2 regions of the Vibrio hyugaensis genome follow, and region 2 is predicted to be linked to the other one. Evidence: predicted binding sites of a transcription regulator. Region 2 holds the regulator's gene; the other holds the start of a gene.

Region 1 (9,489 bases), 1.4 Mb from region 2:
ATACTTTCTATTGCAGGTGCGATGGCATTTGCCGGTCTTATTTCGGACGTTAATCCGATGCTGAGCACGTGGTTGTTTACCTTGACCTGTTTGTTGGGTCTATACCCAGTGGCAATGAAAGCTTTCAAACTCGCACGCAGTGGTACGCCCTTTGCTATCGAGACGCTCATGAGTGTGGCGGCTTTAGGTGCGCTGTATCTTGGTGAAACCGCAGAAGCTGCGATGGTGCTATTGCTTTTCCTTATTGGTGAAAAGTTAGAAGCATATGCATCCTCCCGTGCTCGTAGCGGTGTTCAGGCTCTGATGGATTTAGTGCCAGAAAACACGACTTTGATTGTGAACGGAGAGCGTAAAGAAGTCCCTGCTTCTCAACTTCAGCCGGGTGACGTGATTGAAGTGGCACCGGGTGGTCGTATGCCTGCTGACGGTGTTCTTATCAATCAAGCCGCAAGCTTTGATGAAAGTGCTCTTACCGGTGAATCGCTACCAGTTGAACACATTGAAGGTGGGAAAATCATGGCTGGCGCTGTGGTTGTCGACAAAGTCGTGCAAATTCAAGTGACATCTCGCCAAGGTGAAAACGCGATTGACCGAATTCTTCATTTGATCGAAGAAGCGGAATCACGCAAAGCTCCACTAGAACGCTTCTTAGATAAGTTCAGCCGTTGGTACACTCCTTTGATGATGTTGGTGTCGCTACTTGTCATTATCACACCACCATTGCTGTTTGCTCAGCCTTGGGAAACATGGGTATACCGAGGCTTAGCGTTACTATTGATTGCTTGTCCATGTGCGTTAGTTATCTCGACACCTGCGGCGATTACTTCTGGTTTAGCAGCGGCAGCAAAACGAGGCGCCCTCATCAAAGGTGGTGCAGCATTGGAACTGTTGGGACGTGTTGAGTCCGTTGCGTTCGACAAAACAGGTACATTGACACAAGGTAAACCTCAAGTGACCGATGTGGTTGCGATAGGTGTGACTGATGAGCAGCTATTGAGCCTAACAGCATCGATTGAAATCGGTTCAAGCCATCCGCTAGCGATTTCACTGGTGAACAAAGCTCAAGACCAAGGCGTGATGATTCCGGAAGCCACTGACAAAACTGCGCAGGTAGGTTCTGGTGTGACTGGCTTAGTCGATGGCAAAGTGGTTCAAGTGATTGCACCTTCTAAAGCCGAATTCAAGTTGAATAAAGAAGTCGAAGATCGTGTACTTGAGCTTGAAGGGCAGGGTAAAACAGTGGTTGTTGCTCGCCATGACTCTCAAGTTATTGGTCTGATTGCGTGGCAAGATACGTTACGTCAAGATGCTCAGCAAGCGGTTGCGGCTTTGAAACAACTGGGTATTTCATCTGTTATGCTAACCGGTGATAACCCACGCAGTGCTGAAGCGATTGCGAACCAAATTGGTCTCGATTACAAGGCGAGTTTACTGCCTGCCGACAAAGTCCATTATGTCGAAGAAATTTCTGCGCAGCACACGGTTGCAATGGTTGGTGACGGTATTAATGATGCCCCAGCAATGAAAGCATCCAGCATTGGTATTGCCATGGGAGGCGGTACAGACGTTGCCTTAGAGACTGCAGATGCTGCGCTGACTCACAACCGCTTGGTGGAACTGCCAGCCATGATTGAGCTATCACGCGCAACATTAAATAACATTCGTCAGAACGTTGCTTTGGCTTTGGGTTTAAAAGGGGTGTTCTTAGTGACTAGTTTGTTAGGTATTACAGGCCTATGGGTTGCGGTACTAGCTGACAGTGGTGCTACGGCCTTGGTGACTCTAAATGCTTTGAGATTGCTTCGATTCGAGTCCAAACAAGTAAAGTAATTTCACGATCTAATCGATTAATTATTAGCCCGAGGTGGATTCGCCTCGGGCTTTTGTATTTGTATGATTGAAATCATTTTCCTGAATGATTTAATTGAAGAGTCACTGTTTATTATGCAACACAATAGCTTTATGGCTTTCAAAGTGTGATCAAAACCGTTTTTATTTGAAAGTGTAAGTTTATTACATTGTTTCATTGTGATTATGATCACTCTATGTTGGTAAAAGGTTCGCTACAGTGCATCTGTACCCAACAACTTACTAATGAGCTTATTGCTTACAAAATAAGCCACAACAAGGAGCGACTTATGTCTCAAGCTGTATTCCATTTAGGTGTTACTGAAGCGGATCTTAATGGTGCGACTCTAGCAATCATTCCAGGCGATCCTGCACGCGTACAAAAAATCGCAGAAGAAATGGAAAACCCAGTATTTCTAGCAAGTCACCGTGAATACACGCTATACCGTGCAGAGCTAGACGGTAAACCTGTTGTGGTTTGTTCTACAGGTATCGGCGGTCCATCTACGTCTATCGCAGTAGAAGAACTAGCGCAGCTTGGCGTTCGCACTTTCCTACGTGTTGGTACTACTGGTGCAATCCAGCCACACGTAAATGTAGGTGACATGATTGTTACGACAGGTTCTGTTCGTCTAGACGGCGCGAGCCTACACTTTGCTCCAATGGAGTTCCCAGCAGTAGCAGACTTCGAAATTGCAACAGCAATGAAAGCTGCTGTTGAAGAGTCTGGTGCAACCGTTCATATGGGCGTGACTGCTTCAAGTGACACTTTCTACCCTGGTCAAGAGCGTTACGACACATTCTCTGGCCGTGTTGTTAAGCGTTTCCAAGGTTCTATGCAAGAGTGGCAAGACATGGGCGTTCTGAACTTCGAAATGGAGTCAGCAACACTGCTAACCATGTGTGCAAGCTCTGGCTTGAAAGCAGGTTGTGTGGCGGGTGTTATCATCAACCGTACACAAAAAGAGATTCCAGATCATGCAACGCTGAAAGAAACGGAAGCTCGCTCAATTAAAGTTGTAGTAGAAGCAGCGCGTAAGATGCTTTAAGCACAACGGTTAGTTGGCATTTAAACAAACGGGAAAAACCAGAGGTTCGCCTCTGGTTTTTTCTATCTGGCAGTTTTGTCTGAGTATTCAAACAACAAATCTGACGCAATAAAAAAGCAGCTCGAGGCTGCTTTTTTTGATTTTTGATCTATATCGACGATTAGATTTCGTCAGAACCACCAGCGGCTTCAAACCAAGCACTTAGGTGAGTTTTGAGATCTTTCAGCTCGTCTGGGCCAATAAGCGCCAACCCTAAGTCTTCAGCACGTGTGATGTCGTTATGACGCAGTGGACGGAAGCTGACCAGCATGGCACGAGCTTGCAGACCACCTAGAAGGTCGCGCAATGACTCCAATTTGTACAAGGTATCATCGCCATCATCACGCATGCCTTTAGTTTTACATTCGATGATGTGTAACTTGTTGTTCACCACAGTCGCAACATCAAGCTCGTTACGAACTTCGCTTTCGCCGAGTTTGCGATAAACCTGAACGTTCAACGATCGGTCTTGAATAGTCGGCATCGTGTCTTGGATTTGCTTCACAGTGCTGTGAACTAACGTTTCTAACCATTCACCATTTGAGAAGCGACGAGCATCTTCATCGATAAAGGTGAGAACCCCATTTTCATAGGTTGCAATTTCTGCTTCCACCAAATCAGTCAGAAGCATATTCAATTCACGGTAGCCTTGCTGCTTCTCAGAAAGCTCTACATCTAACTTTTGTTCTTTACGACATGTCGTCGCAAGATAGTTAAGCGTCGCCAGTCCAGGACCAAGTTCTAGCGCATTAGAAGCCCAACGCTCACCCAGTTCATAAAGTTTTTGGTCTAGTTGAGGAGGCAGATCGACGTGGTGGAATTCACCGCGCGCACCGAAGATAGTCAGGTAATCAGAGATGGTGATGTGGTCTTCAACTTGCGTGTCTTCTTTACCATCAGGATACAGCCAGCAAAGTTTGTCGCTGTTTGGCTCAACGACAAAGATTGGCCAGCGGTACGTACGGAAAACTTCATACACAGAAAGCAGTCGGTGACGAAGGCCACAACTTGCATTCAGTTTTACTTCTTCACCTCTATCATGGAGGTCTTTTGCCAATTTATGGATCGATTGCTTAATAAGAGAAGTGTTTACAACAGAAGGAATTTCAAAAAATTCAGAAGTAATTTCTCGCTGCTCCAACACGGCACTCAGTCGCTCGTACATATCAGATTGGCTTTTGTCGCCGATGAAGACGATATGTGTGCTAACAGTGCGATTATCCAAAAGAGGAGTGACCAATCTCACTGGGTCTTGGTCGATAATACCAACATGAACAGCCATAGATTTTCCTTCTTATTTGGCTTGCTCGAAAAGAGAAAAGAAAAGGGATGAGCAAGCCATATTAACCATATGTAGACAAGGCTCATAAAAAACAAGGGCGACTTCAATAAAAAGTCGCCCTTATACAGTTGGTTGCAAAAAATCTGTTAACTGTCGATGCTGCTCTTATAGTTTAAATCGATGAACTAACTCGTTTTGCTGATGAGCCAGTTGGGTTAAAGATTCGCTGGTCTGAGCGATGCTCGACATCGCATGGTAGCTTTCATCTGCGATACTGTTGATGTCTTCAATATTGCGTGCAATGTCAGCTGACGTCTCGCTTTGCTCTGCTGCCGCCTGAGAAATATGCGTACTCATTTGGCTGATTTCGATAATAAGCGCTTGGATTTCTTCCATTGAACTATTGGCTTTCGATGCTTGCTCTACTGACATTTCCATGTCACTCATGCAACTTTGGATGACTTGGTTAGCGGATTGCGAACTTGATTGTAGGTTACTGATCATTGCCTCAATCTCAGTTGTCGATTGTGTGGTCTTGGAGGCAAGCACACGAACTTCATCTGCGACGACCGCAAAACCACGACCTTGTTCGCCGGCACGTGCAGCTTCAATTGCGGCATTTAGGGCAAGCAAGTTGGTCTGCTCGGCAATGTTACGAATCACATCCAGAATCGAGCCGATTTGACCACTCATCTTTTGCAGTTCAGAAACGGCAGACACCGATTCGTTCAAGCGTGTTTCAAGTTGGTTAATCGTCGAAATGTTGCTGTTCATGACATTTCGACCTTGGTCAGAGACGGTTTCTACACGCTGAACCATTTCAAGTGAGCCTTGTGCACTTTGCGCTACTTCCTGCACCGAATGTGACATCTCTGTCATTGCGGTTGCGACGGTCGCGGTTTGCTCGCGCTGCGCATTCAATTTAGATTGCGCTTGAGAAGAAGTTTGTTCATTCGTTGATGCGGTAGATGCAAGGTTATCTGAGGCGTCATTTAATTTCACAAGAATGTTGTGCAGGCTGTCTGCCAACGTATTAATGTGACCACTCACGCGGCTAAACTCGTTGTTGTAACGGTTATCGATGCGCTGCGTCATGTCACCTTCGGTCAAGCTTTCTAATACCTTCAAGATACGAGTCAATGGTTCACGTACACTTTGTGCAATGTGATAGCCGATAGCCGTCGCAAACAGAACCACAATCACCGCAATCACAATAGCTTTGGTTACACCAGCAGAATAGATGTCACCTGCATCGGTCAGAGACTCATTCAATTTGTCTGTCGCTGTTGTTGTAAATTGCTCCAGAATCGACATGCTTGAATCAACTTTAGTCGCTAGATTTGCGATATTGTTGTACAGCGCAGAACGAGCAGATAAGTAGTTGTTGTGTTGGTCTAATACACCACCACGCATGCCTACGTCTCGAGTAAATTGATCCACTGAATCACCAAAGGCTTTTTTAAGCTCAGGTAACTGAGTAACCAATCCACGAAATGCGTAATTCAGGTGCGTAACCGCTTTACGGTTTTTCGCAACGGCTTGAGTCACAAACTCTGGATTTGAGCTAGCCAATGCGTCCGATGTGATCACCTCTGCATCTTTTAGCTTAATGAAATAGCTTTTTGCCATCACTTTGACTGAGATGCTTGATTGATCGGCTACGTATTCTTTCAGACCAACGGAAAGTTCGGTGTTGAGCTTTTGGAAACGACGAGAAGACTTCTGCACTTCTTCTTGTGCCGCAAACATCGCTTCGTAGTTGTCCATTGCTTCCTTTGCTTCGGTAAAGTAGCTCTGCTCAAGTTCTTTAAGCTGAGAAAAAGGTTCTGCTAGGGAAGGGTAGATTTGGCTGGCCACTTCAAGTTGGCCTAATGTGCCTTCGAATCGTTGTTGAGATTTAGCAAACTCCTGACGCATTTCATCCATGCGCTGTTTATTCTCCGTGGTCAGGAAGTCTTTGAAAGATTTGTCCGCAGAAAGTAGCTCGACACTGGTTTGGTTGGATAGGGATACCAGTGGAAGTGATGATTTAGATACTGTCTCAAATTTGCCGTGAATATCATTCATGCCCCCCATCATAATGGCAATCGTGACCGCGAAAAGGACGATGATCAGCGCGAAGCCTGCATACATCCGTTTAATTACTGAACCTCGCATAAGTGAGCTTCCTCTCCCAAAAATAGACAACGTAAATAAGAATTGTCTTAAAAAAGTAACAAAATTCATCGGATTGTATTGAGTTTGCGACGCACGTTTTATGACGCACACGACAAAAAAAGCTTCAACGTCACGAGTTATATTGATAATGTTAAGTGAACACTGTTTTTTATTGAGCTCGCTTTTGGCTTAGCGCATACTAAATAGGTTACACACCTTATAAAATGGAGTACCCATGGCGGAAGAAACCATCTTTAGCAAAATTATTCGCAAAGAAATCCCAGCAGATGTCCTTTACCAAGATGAGCTAGTGACGGCATTTCGCGACATTAATCCGCGTGCGCCAAGCCACATCCTTATCATTCCAAACAAGCTAATCCCAACCACAAATGATGTGGAAGCGGATGATGAAGCAATGATGGGACGCATGTTCACCGTAGCGAAAAAACTAGCGAAAGAAGAAGGCATTGCAGAAGACGGTTACCGTTTAATCGTAAACTGTAACTCACATGGCGGTCAGGAAGTCTATCATATTCATATGCACCTAGTGGGCGGTCGTCCTTTAGGTCCTATGGTATTGAGCTAATCTTTAGAAGGAAGTGGATGAAGAACGTCATCCACTTCTTTATTCCTCGAACGACACATTTGTGGAGATAAATGTGAAACATGGTGTGAAGCTATTCGGATTAATTAGCTGGACCTTGCTCGCGACAGGGTGTGCGAATTTATCCGCTGGCAACCTGTTCAGTCATTACAGTGACCAAAATAAAGAAGTTTACCAAGCGGTGGTTGCAGGTGAATACGCGAAAGCTGAGCAACTTCAATCAAGCGATGTAGGTGGCGAGATACTTGGTAATTTCGAGCAAGGCCGAATCTCTTTTCTTGCAGCAGATTACCCAACCAGTTTGAGCTCGCTTGAAGACAGCGACCGTGCAGTACGTAAGCAACAAGACCGTGCCACGATTTCTGTCACGGAGACGGCGACCAGCGTGGGTTCTTTAGCCGTTAACGACAATCTAAATGAATACCAACCAGCCGACTATGAACTCGGCTTTTTGCATTTGTATTTAGGCCTTAACTACTTACAGAAAAATGATCTTGAAGGAGCTTTGGTTGAAATGCGCCGAGCCAATCAAGTTCAGGAAGCTGCAAAGAAAGCACGTGAAAAGGAACTAAAGCAGGCAGAGAAGGATCTTAAGAAGCAAGGTATGTCTGCCAACTTGGGTAGTGTACTTGCGAACTATCCGGATGCCGGTAAAAAGCTTAGCTCCGTACAAAACGGTTACTTGTTCTATCTTTCTGGTTTGCTTTATGAAGCGTCACGAGATTTGAACAGTGCGTACGTAGACTATCGTCGCGCGCTCGCTGTGATGCCAGATAACAAGCAAGTGATTGAAAGTACAATGTATGCCGCGAAAAAACTCGGTATGCGTCAAGATCTTCGTATGCTGGAAAAACGTTACGGCAAAGCGCCTTCAGGACTGAGTAAGTCACAAGGGCGCGTGATCGTGATAGACGAGCAAGGCGTGGTAGACGCTCTGCAAGGTTGGCGTATTGACTTGCCGATTTATGACAGCCGAGGTGACGGTGCGATTTATTCACTCGCACTGCCTTACTACCCAAAACGTGGCACACAACGTTTCGGTGATGTGGCTTTGAATGGCAAGAAACTGCCTTCGAGTACGTTAGTGGATGTGAATGCGATGGCGCAAAATGATTTGCATGAGCGTTTAACGACCATCGTGATCCGTCAAGCCATTCGTGTTTGGGCGAAAGACCGAATTCGCAAAGAAGCCGCAAAAGGTGACGATGTCGGCAACATTCTTTTCAATGTTTGGAACACATTAACAGAACAACCTGATACCCGAAGTTGGCAGACGCTTCCTGGGACGGTCAAAACGGCGTCTAAAGTCGTGAAACCGGGGCTGCAGAGCTTAAACGTTGGCGATCAGGTGTATCAATTCGAAGTGCCAGCACAGCAAACAACGTTGGTTTGGGTTTCTCGACAGGGAACGCATTCAACGGTATGGCACAAACAATTAGGGAGATTGTAATGAAAGCATGGCTTATTGGCTTGGTAATGATCATCGGTTTAGCGGGGTGCGCTGATAATACCGCGGGTATCCGAATTGACGGCCAAACACAAAAAGTATTCTTCCACGATAACGTAATGGGCAGTCGTTTATTAGTCGATAATATTACGACGACTTTCGTGGATGATCGTCCACGCGGTGTTGTACAACTAAGTAGCAACTACAAAGGTGACCAAGAAATCCTTTATCGTTTTTACTGGTACGACAATTCTGGGTTGGAAGTGAACACCAAGCCAGGCCCTTGGCGAAAAATGATCGTACGTGGATTTGAGCAAGTGACGCTGTCAGAAGTGACAGTGAATCCAAGCGGTACCCAATTCCGTGTACAAATTCGCGAAGCACAAGATAACTAACCCACTTTTGGGTAAATAATTTTAGGCAGCTTGCTGCTTTTCCAAGGTGGAGACGCCTTGGGATGAAACACAAACTAAGGAACTCTCATGAAAAAAAGTATTATTGCTCTTTTAGGTCTTGCCGTCATTTTGGGTGGTTGTTCAAACAAAGTCTCTTACGGTGATGCGCAAGCGACTGAAACTACAACCATCGATTTCGGCTCGACGGATCTACAAAAAATTGCTGGCGAAATGGTAGACAGCATGATGATGTCAGGTTCAGTGGCAGCAATTACTCGTGACCAACGTCCTATCGTATTTGTTGAGCGCATCAAGAACAAAACAAGTGAGCACATCGATACGGAGTCTATCACCGACACTATCTCTACTAAGATGTTGAACTCAGGTAAGTTCCGTTTCGTGGATATGGATCGTGTTGAGTCAGTTCGTGAGCAACTAAACTTCCAAAATACGGATGAGCTAGTGAACCAAAGTACGGCAATTCAGTTCGGTAAAATGGTCGGTGCGCAATACATGCTTTACGGTAACCTTTCTAGCATCGTAAAAGATGCGGGTAGCGACAAAGACGTATATTACAAAATGACGATGCGTTTGATGGATCTAGAAACTGGTCTGATCGAATGGGCGGATGAAACTGAAATCCGTAAAGAGCAATCGAAGAGCCTATT
Region 2 (9,489 bases):
CAAAAGAGCACGCAGAATACACTCTCACCCTAGAACACCTTTGGCAGTTCAGTCTGCAATTTTATGGTGTGCGAGAAGTGAAGGAAGCGTGCTTGTCGTTGCAAAATAACTATCACGGCAATGTGAATCTACTACTGCTGCTCAGATGGCTCGATGAGCAGCAAGTCATTTTCCAAGAACAGGACTGGCATTTAGTCCAAGGTTGCCTTGGTCGAAGCGAAACCCTTCTGCACTCCTACCGTGAGTTACGTCGCCATCTAAAATCGCAAGTCAACGATGCCCTTTATCGCGAAGCACTACAGTTCGAACTGCAGTTAGAAAAACAGCAACAATCCGACCTCGTTGACTGCGTCAACTCATTAAAATTAGTCAGTAACGATGGCGATCCATTAACGCTAAGATATTGTCGGCAGCTCGGTGGTGAGCACCTTCAACAAGCGTTTTCCCTTCCAGTTCCAAAAATTCAGCATCCATAAATCAGTCATAAACCAGTAAAATATCTATACTAAAGCTATATACCCAAGTGACTTCAAGATGCAGTGTTCAGAGCATTGTCACTGATTCGAGATCAAGGAAAGCAGCGCAGCGTAATAGCGAGCTCTTTCCAAGATGCTTGACGATGAAATCGGTTCAGTGACAAGCTCCCAAAGGGCGAGATGATTTGGCTTGCACACTTTGTTATTGATTTTTGATTTAGAGCCACTAGATCTTCAAATCTCTGCCTCGTTTGCAAACCAAATCACTCTCGCTGAAACGAGCATCTTGAGGTTACTTGGGTATAAGGGAATATATTAATAAGTTCTTCGGCGAACATTGAAGGACCATATAAGAGCAGTTAGGTATGACACAATTTTTCGCAGCCGCCGGGATTAAGAACCCGCACCTTCAGACGCTATTACCGCGCTTTATTCGCAAGAAAGCGCTGTTTACGCCTATTTGGCAAACACTCGATACACCGGACGGTGACTTCCTCGATTTGGCGTGGTCCCAGCAGCCAGATTCCGAAGCCGCACGCAACAAACCAATCTTCGTCCTCTTTCATGGCTTGGAAGGCTGCTTCTACAGCCCGTATGCGAACGGTTTGATGAACGCCTTCTCTAAATCGGGTTGGCTTTCAGTGATGATGCACTTTCGTGGTTGCAGTGGTAAGCCAAACAAGAAAGCCCGCGCCTATCATTCTGGCGAAGTAACGGACGCTCGTTTCTTTCTTGAGCAGCTCAATCAGCAGTTCCCCAACAATCCAAAAATCGCAGTAGGGATCTCCCTCGGCGGTAACATGCTGGCGAACTATTTAGCTAAGTACAAAGGTGACCCGATCTTGAGTGCCGCGACGATTGTCTCTGCACCGCTTGATTTAGCGGCATGTGCCAATCGTATTGAGCAAGGCTTCTCGAAGGTCTATCGACGTTACTTACTCTCTTCACTAAAGCGTAATGCACTGCAAAAGCATGACTTAATCCAAGGCGAACTCGCACTGTCGTATAACTCGATCAAACGTGTGACTCGCTTGTATGAGTTCGACGACTTGATCACAGCCCCTCTGCATGGCTTTAAAGACGCACAAGATTATTACGATCAATGTTCTGGCTTAAGCAAGCTGCAACAGATCACTCTACCGACGCTGATAATCCACGCAAAAGACGATCCGTTTATGACGGAAGAAGTGATCCCGAAATTTGTGTTGCCAGATAACATCGATTACCGACTTTATGAGCATGGGGGGCATGTGGGTTTTCTTACGGGAACCGCTCTCAAACCAAAGTTTTGGTTAGAAGAAGCCCTACCTGCTTATTACGAAAGTATCGCTGCGGAGTACCTTTCTGCTGTATCCGTGCCACGAACACAGTAAACTACTTAGGCGCGCCAGACTCCAACCCAAGGCGCGCTTAAACATCATAAAAGTTTGAGGTATTTATGGTCATCCCTTGGCAAGACATCGCGCCAGAAACGCTGGAAAATTTGATTCGTGAATTCGTACTACGTGAAGGCACCGACTATGGCTCGGTCGAAGTTTCACTGCAAAGTAAAATCGATCAGGTCAAATACCAATTAGAAAAAGGTGAAGCACTCATCGTCTTTTCTGAGCTGCATGAAACAGTAGATATTCAATTAAAAGCAAAGTTTTAGACCCTTCACATTTTACCGTACCCCACTCGATGACAAGGGCTTGTTACGTGCTATAGTGGGTTATCGACCGTGCAGCATACGCATGCTGCACTTTACAGGTAAGTAATTTTCGACAAGGTTTGTCATGTCAGCTAAACATCCAATCATTGCGGTTACTGGTTCATCCGGTGCCGGTACCACCACTACATCTGAAGCCTTCCGCAAGATGTTCAATATGATGAACGTCAAACCTGCATGGGTCGAAGGCGATAGCTTTCACCGTTTTACTCGTCCAGAAATGGACGTCGAAATCCGTAAAGCCCGCGAGCAAGGCAAACACATCAGTTACTTTGGTCCACAAGCCAATGACTTTCCGGGGTTAGAAGAGTTCTTTCGTCAGTTTGGTGAAGATGGCACTGGCAGCGTGCGCCGTTATCTGCACACCTTTGATGAAGCGGTCCCATATAACCAAATGCCGGGCACCTTTACACCTTGGCAAGATCTGCCAGAAAACAGTGATGTCTTGTTCTACGAAGGCTTGCATGGTGGCGTGGTGGATGGCGATGTCAATGTGGCACGTCACGTCGACTTTCTAATTGGCATGGTGCCAATCGTCAACTTAGAATGGATTCAAAAGTTCGTCCGTGACACGCGCGATCGTGGCCACTCAAGAGAAGCGGTCATGGATTCGATCGTGCGCTCAATGGATGACTACCTAAACTACATCACCCCGCAGTTCTCTCGAACGCACATCAACTTTCAGCGTGTCCCAACGGTCGATACATCCAACCCACTCAATGCCAAAGGCATCCCAAGTTTAGATGAGAGTTTTGTTGTCATACGCCTTCGCGGCATAAAGAATGTCGACTTTCCTTATTTACTGGCAATGATTGATGGCTCATTCATGTCTCGCCACAATACTATTGTGGTACCGGGCGGTAAGATGAGCTTTGCAATGGAGCTCATAGTAAGGCCGATTCTGCAGCAACTTATCGAAACAGGGAAAATTGGCTAAAAACCTTGCCATCGTAGTGTTTACTTTTCATACCGTGATCATGTGCACAGTTTTGCTTACAAAATCTCAATGATGGCACGATTAAAATCAAGAAATCGTTTTCGAAAAAGGATACTATTTCTAACCGAAACACAAGAGAGCTTGCAGCATATAAAAAGTGCTCTTATTCTAGTAGGCCAATTCAGGCTTAGCTAAAATATGGATAGCGCAAGCGTACCCTGCAGAGGAAGTGAGATATTATGGTTCTAGGTAAACCTCAAACCGACCCAACATTAGAGTGGTTTCTTTCACACTGTCATATTCATAAGTACCCATCAAAAAGCACGCTAATTCACGCGGGCGAAAAAGCAGAGACTTTGTACTACATCGTTAAAGGTTCTGTTGCGGTTCTTATCAAAGACGAAGAAGGTAAGGAAATGATCCTTTCTTACCTAAACCAGGGCGACTTCATTGGTGAACTTGGTCTATTCGAAGAAGACCAAGAGCGTACAGCTTGGGTTCGCGCTAAATCTCCTTGTGAAGTGGCTGAGATTTCTTTCAAGAAATTCCGTCAACTTATCCAAGTTAACCCAGACATCCTAATGCGTCTTTCTGCGCAAATGGCTCGTCGTCTACAAGTTACTAGCCAAAAAGTGGGTGACCTAGCGTTCCTAGACGTAACTGGTCGTATCGCTCAGACTCTTCTGAACCTTGCTAAACAGCCAGATGCGATGACGCACCCAGACGGCATGCAAATCAAGATCACTCGTCAAGAAATCGGCCAAATCGTTGGCTGTTCTCGTGAAACAGTAGGTCGTATCTTGAAGATGCTAGAAGAGCAGAACCTAATTTCTGCGCACGGTAAAACTATCGTTGTTTACGGAACTCGTTAATCTCGATTAACGTTTAAAAAATTTAAAAGCCACCAAATGCAAGTTTGGTGGCTTTTTTGTTTTTAAGAGCTGAGAATAGGGAACGGAAAACAAAGAGCCGAGAATTGGGAACACTGCGTTCCGAGAGCGGACTTCGTCCTTCGAGATATAGCCCTCTCAGATTCCGAGAGTTAAAGCCTCCCGAGGCGAAGCGTTTCCGAATTCATAGGGCATAGCCCGTTCTCGTATCTATTAACCGTTGGTGCTTTCGAAGATCTTATCTGCCGATGCAGCCACAAATCCTGGGTACAACTCACCGTTATCCATTGGATAGCGCTTAGCAAACTCGTAGAAGCCTCCAGGAATCACCTCAACGCCTTCAGTAAAGGTCACTGGCACTTTGTCTGCCATGGTCGATGATTGCTCTAGTAGCACCTCTGGCGTGCCTTTTACTTCACCGCCATTCTCGTTGATGGTGAAACCAGCAGTGCGTAGGTAGTCGTTCACTTGCTTCACTTCTTGATGCTGGTTGAGTTGATTAACGCTCACTGTGAAGTGGTTAGCTCCGTAACCGTGCGCAGCAAGCCAAGAAGCGTATTCACTCTCTTTCGCCAAGGTTTGGAAGTCAGCATAGCCGAGGTTCCACAAACGTCCGCCGTATAAGAAGTCACTGCCTGTCAGTTTAGAAGCATCAACCTGCTCTACCAATTTATGAACAATGGCTTGTAGCTCTGGTGAGCACTCATCCACTTTCAATTCACTGATGAAGACTTTTGGTTGTTTTGGATCTGGGTGCTCAAAATGTTTTGCTACCAGCTTTTTGCTTTCAAATACGTAGTCACCACAGGCTTTGTAGCCCACCGCCAAGAATGGCTTCGCTAACGTTTCAATGCCTAGGGGATCGACATTAAACGTACGTAGAGCAATATGGTCATTAATCAGAGGCTCATCTTCTTGAAGAAGTTGATGGACTTTAGCAGCGGAAGGACAAAGACGTTTAATGTAGTCTTGCCATAGCGATTCAAATAACACATCGGGCGTCATAACGACTCCTTGTTATGCAATGTAGAGTTAGGGGTAAGAGAAGTTGACCGCTCGTTCACAGCCCGGAGGCTGTCCAGAATCACGAACGAGCGGTCATCAACCTGTGACGGTATGTGTGGCATAAGTGCCAGTCAGTCAACACGCACTGGAGAGTCTTAAGCTCGCCTTTGGCGTTTGCCAGCGCGCTTACCAGAATCCTAACTTGGTAAATAGCTCCGGCAGAGAGAAGCGGCGATACTTTGTCACCGCTTCGTTTTCTCTATTACAGGCTTACACCCGGACTCAATGTGGCAGGCAAGACCGCCTCTTGTCCTTCCATTGATGCCATTGGATACGCACAGTAGTCTGCTGCGTAGTAAGCACTTGGACGTAGGTTACCCGACGCACCCGGACCACCAAATGGTGCGTCACCACTTGCGCCCGTTAGCTGGCGATTGCGGTTCACGATGCCGGCACGAATGTGGTCCACGAAGTATTCCCACTCTTGGTCGTCGGTTGAAACCAGACCCGCAGAAAGGCCAAAGCGTGTATCGTTAGCCAGTTCTACCGCTTTCTCTAGCCCTTCGTAGCGCACTACTTGCAGAAGTGGACCGAAGTACTCTTCATCTGGCAGTTCAGCAATGTTCGTCACATCAATAATTCCTGGAGAAACAAACGCCGCTTCGCCTGCTTTCGCTTCAATCAAGCTTTCTCCACCAAGTGCTTGTAGGTTTGCTTGTGCATCCAGAATGAATTTAGCTGCCGCGACCGAAATCTGTGGTCCCATAAATGGCGCAGGTTCTGCAAATGGTTGGCCGACTCTAATATTGAGTGTCGCTTCCACCAGCTTAGTAATGACGGCATCACCCTTGTCGCCAAATGGAATGTAAAGACGACGTGCACAAGTACAGCGCTGACCTGCACTGATGAAAGCCGATTGGATGATGGTATAAACCGTCGCATCTAGGTCGCCGTAGTTATCCGAGATAACCATCGGGTTATTGCCACCCATTTCAAGCGCCAGCATTTTGCCCGGCTGACCAGCAAACTGACGATGCAGAACATGACCTGTGTTTGCACTACCGGTGAACAGCACGCCATCAATGCCTTTCGCATCCGCAAGCGCAATGCCGGTTTCTTTCGCGCCTTGGACGAGATTAATCACACCTTTTGGTAGACCGACCTCTTCCCACAGCTTCATAGCGAGTTCACCCGTCCATGGCGTTTGCTCAGACGGTTTAAAGACAACGGTGTTACCAGCAAGTAGTGCTGGCACAATATGGCCATTTGGCAAGTGACCTGGGAAGTTATAAGGACCGAATACCGCCATCACACCCAGTGGGCGGTGGCGCAATACAATTTGGTTGCCTGCGGCTTCACGTGCAGCTTCACCCGTACGGTCGTGGTAAGCACGGATGGAAATCGCAATTTTACCTGCCATTGCTGCCGCTTCGGTGCGTGTTTCCCAAATCGGCTTACCGGTTTCTTTGGCAATCACTTCGGCGATTTTTTCGCTGTTCTCTTTTACTTTTTCAGCAAAAGCCAGCACGATCGCTTCTCGCTCTGCAAATGGGCGCTTCTTCCAATCAACAAACGCTTCACGTGCCGCCGAAACCGCTTGGTTCACTTGTTCTGCCGTTGCACCGTTGCCTTGCCATATCACTTCTTGGTTGTACGGCGACAGAGACGTAAATCCTTCACCCTGACCTTGTACCCATTCACCTGCAATCCAATGTGTCATTGTTTCTATCCTTAAATTCTGTCGTCAGTTACTGCGGAAGAAGGCGAACAAAATCCCCTTCCTCAACCAAAAGCGCATCAGCAAGTTCAGGAGCCAATACAACGCTTTGCGTTTCAGCGTCGTAAGCCGCTTTTGCAGCTGCAGCACGGAAGTTCTCGAATGATGAGTTACACATCAAGAAGTCTTGTGTACTGGTATGCTCAGAGATTTTGACTTGGGCACGGAACGAGTGACGTACCGATTCGATATTGCGTAGGTCACACTCCACCGTTGGGCCACCATCGAAGATGTCGACGTAACCACGGTTAGTAAAACCTTCGCGCTCAAGCAGCTTCAGAGCAGGACGCGTGTTATCGTGCACCTTACCTATTACGGCTTGTGCTTCTGGGCTTAGCAAGTTGATGTAGATTGGCAATTTCGGCATCAAATCAGCGATAAAACCTTTCTTACCGATACCGGTTAGGTAATCCGCAAGCGTGAAATCGATAGAGAAGAAATGCTCTTGAAGCCATTGCCAGAATGGTGAGTTGCCCTGGTCATCAGAAACACCACGCATTTCAGCAAAGATAGTTTCCGAGAAGCGTTCTGGGTGCTCTGCCATCATTAAGAAACGACACTTAGACATCAGACGCCCGTTCAAGCCACCACGGAATTTCTCGCGTAGGAACAAGGTACAGATTTCGCTGTTACCCGTGTAGTTGTTACCAAACGTCAGCAGCTTAACCACGTTGTTTACGCCAAGCTTTGGTGACGAGTGCACCACTTTACTGATGTGGTAAGAATAGAAAGGCACATCCCAGCCGATCGAAGCTTCAATGCCTGTGGTACCTGCGACTTCACCAGTTTCAGACTCAAAGCCCACCATCAGGTAGCCTTCATCACCGGCTTCATACACATCTGGTTTGCCAAAACTGTACTCTGAATGTTTAATTCGATTGGTTAACAGTTCTTCGTTAACCGGTAGAGATGTAAACCCATGACCAGACTCAACCGCACAAGTGTGCAGCGCGTCATAATCCGACATTGCGATAGGGCGAACTACTAGCATCAATACTCCCTCCAGATGCAAGAAGATCCTAACTATATTGTAGGAACAATACCCCCATCAGAGATCCTTGATGGGGGTTTCTAGGTTGACGATAAACGGGGACCGCGCTTAGACCAGTGTTGCGATCGCTTTGTCCAGCTTCGCCAAACCTTCTTCGATTTCTTGTTGTGTGATAACGAGTGATGGTGTGAAACGTACGACATTGGCACCCGCAACCAATACCATGAGACCTTGTTTACCCGCAGCAACCAGTACGTCACGCGCACGACCTTGCCACTCTTCGTTCAGTGCAGCACCAAGCAGTAGACCTTTACCGCGCACTTCAGAGAAGATGTTGTATTTCGCGTTGATCTTATTTAGACCCTCACGGAACATCGCTTCACGCTCTAGTACACCAGCCAATACTTCTGGTTTAGTCACTTCATTAACGACCGCTTCGGCAACGGCACATGCTAGCGGGTTACCGCCGTATGTCGAACCGTGCGTACCGACTTTCATGTGTTCAGACAGTTTCTCTGTCGTCAGCATGGCACCGATAGGGAAACCGCCGCCTAATGATTTCGCAGTGCTTAGGATGTCTGGCGTAATGCCTAAACCTTGGTATGCGTAGAAGTGACCAGTACGACCATTACCCGTTTGAACTTCATCGAAGATCAGTAGTGCGTTGTGCTTGTCACACAGCTCGCGAACCGCTTGAGCGAATTCAGGTGTTGGTGGAATGATGCCGCCCTCACCTTGTAGAGGCTCCATCATCACCGCACAAGTGCGATCAGACATATGTGCTTGCAGCGCTTCGATATCATTGTAAGGGAGGTGCGTTACGTCGCCTGGCTTAGGACCGAAACCGTCAGAGTAAGCCGCTTGGCCGCCTACCGTTACGGTGAAGAAAGTACGACCGTGGAAACCTTGTTTGAATGCGATGATTTCAGATTTCTCAGTACCATGAACGTCTGCTGCATAACGGCGCGCCAGTTTTAGTGCCGCTTCGTTTGCTTCTGCGCCAGAGTTAGCGAAGAACACGCGCTCAGCAAAGCTGACTTCTGTTAACTTCTTCGCCAATCGCAGTGCTGGCTCGTTAGTCATAACATTACTTAGGTGCCAAAGCTTGTTACCTTGCTCAGTCAATGCGTTCACCATAACTGGGTGACAATGACCAAGACAGCTCACCGCAATACCACCAGCAAAGTCGATGTATTCATTTCCGTTCTGATCCCAAATACGTGAACCTTCACCTTTTACAGGGATCATTTCCATCGGGTTATAGCAAGGTACCATTACCTCATCGAATAAACCGCGCTCTACTTTGTTTTCCGTTGTCATTGCACATTCCTTCTTGATACCGCATGCCTAGCAGATAAGCGAATTTAACCAGCACTCTTTGCCAGCAAATAATGTTTTGCATTTAAGCTAATACGGCATTGTATTTACATTTGATTAACCATTTCAATAGTGATTTATTCTTTTCGTATGCGAGCGTAACACCTCATACTCACTATCTATGATTATTTATGCACCAAGAAACGCAAATAGAGAAGCGATTTTTTATAAAAACCATGCATGACAAGGTTCAGAAAGAAATGAGAAAAATGAATAGGCCCTACCTAATTGGCAGAACGCATAGTTTTGCATTCCCCTTCTCAGGCGCAAAATATGAAGAATTTGTTAAGAAAAGTGATCGCGATCAGATCGTTTTACGCGCAAGAAA

The links. Region 2 encodes CRP, which controls carbon source genes, mostly activating them, when cyclic AMP is high. Its sites were predicted from a motif close to TGTGANNNNNNTCACA; they were not measured.
Region 1: the regulator CRP is predicted to act here: its motif matches at 2,028-2,043, upstream of udp (uridine phosphorylase).

Annotation. Positions count from the first base shown of each region.
Region 1 is NZ_CP025794.1:1,116,125-1,125,613, reverse strand. It holds gene C1S74_RS05745 (zinc/cadmium/mercury/lead-transporting ATPase) at 1-1,830, shown strand, start outside; gene udp (uridine phosphorylase) at 2,139-2,897, shown strand; gene C1S74_RS05735 (DUF1887 family protein) at 3,058-4,218, opposite strand; gene C1S74_RS05730 (methyl-accepting chemotaxis protein) at 4,384-6,375, opposite strand; gene hinT (purine nucleoside phosphoramidase) at 6,611-6,961, shown strand; gene C1S74_RS05720 (COG3014 family protein) at 7,035-8,429, shown strand; gene C1S74_RS05715 (YcfL family putative periplasmic lipoprotein) at 8,429-8,821, shown strand; gene lpoB (penicillin-binding protein activator LpoB) at 8,909-9,489, shown strand, end outside.
Region 2 is NZ_CP025794.1:2,501,181-2,510,669, reverse strand. It holds gene C1S74_RS12415 (TIGR02444 family protein) at 1-476, shown strand, start outside; gene C1S74_RS12410 (hydrolase) at 842-1,849, shown strand; gene C1S74_RS12405 (YheU family protein) at 1,915-2,127, shown strand; gene C1S74_RS12400 (phosphoribulokinase) at 2,252-3,121, shown strand; gene crp (cAMP-activated global transcriptional regulator CRP) at 3,361-3,993, shown strand; gene C1S74_RS12390 (DUF1338 domain-containing protein) at 4,225-5,016, opposite strand; gene astD (succinylglutamate-semialdehyde dehydrogenase) at 5,279-6,736, opposite strand; gene astA (arginine N-succinyltransferase) at 6,765-7,784, opposite strand; gene C1S74_RS12375 (aspartate aminotransferase family protein) at 7,893-9,104, opposite strand; gene C1S74_RS12370 (aminodeoxychorismate/anthranilate synthase component II) at 9,466-9,489, opposite strand, start outside.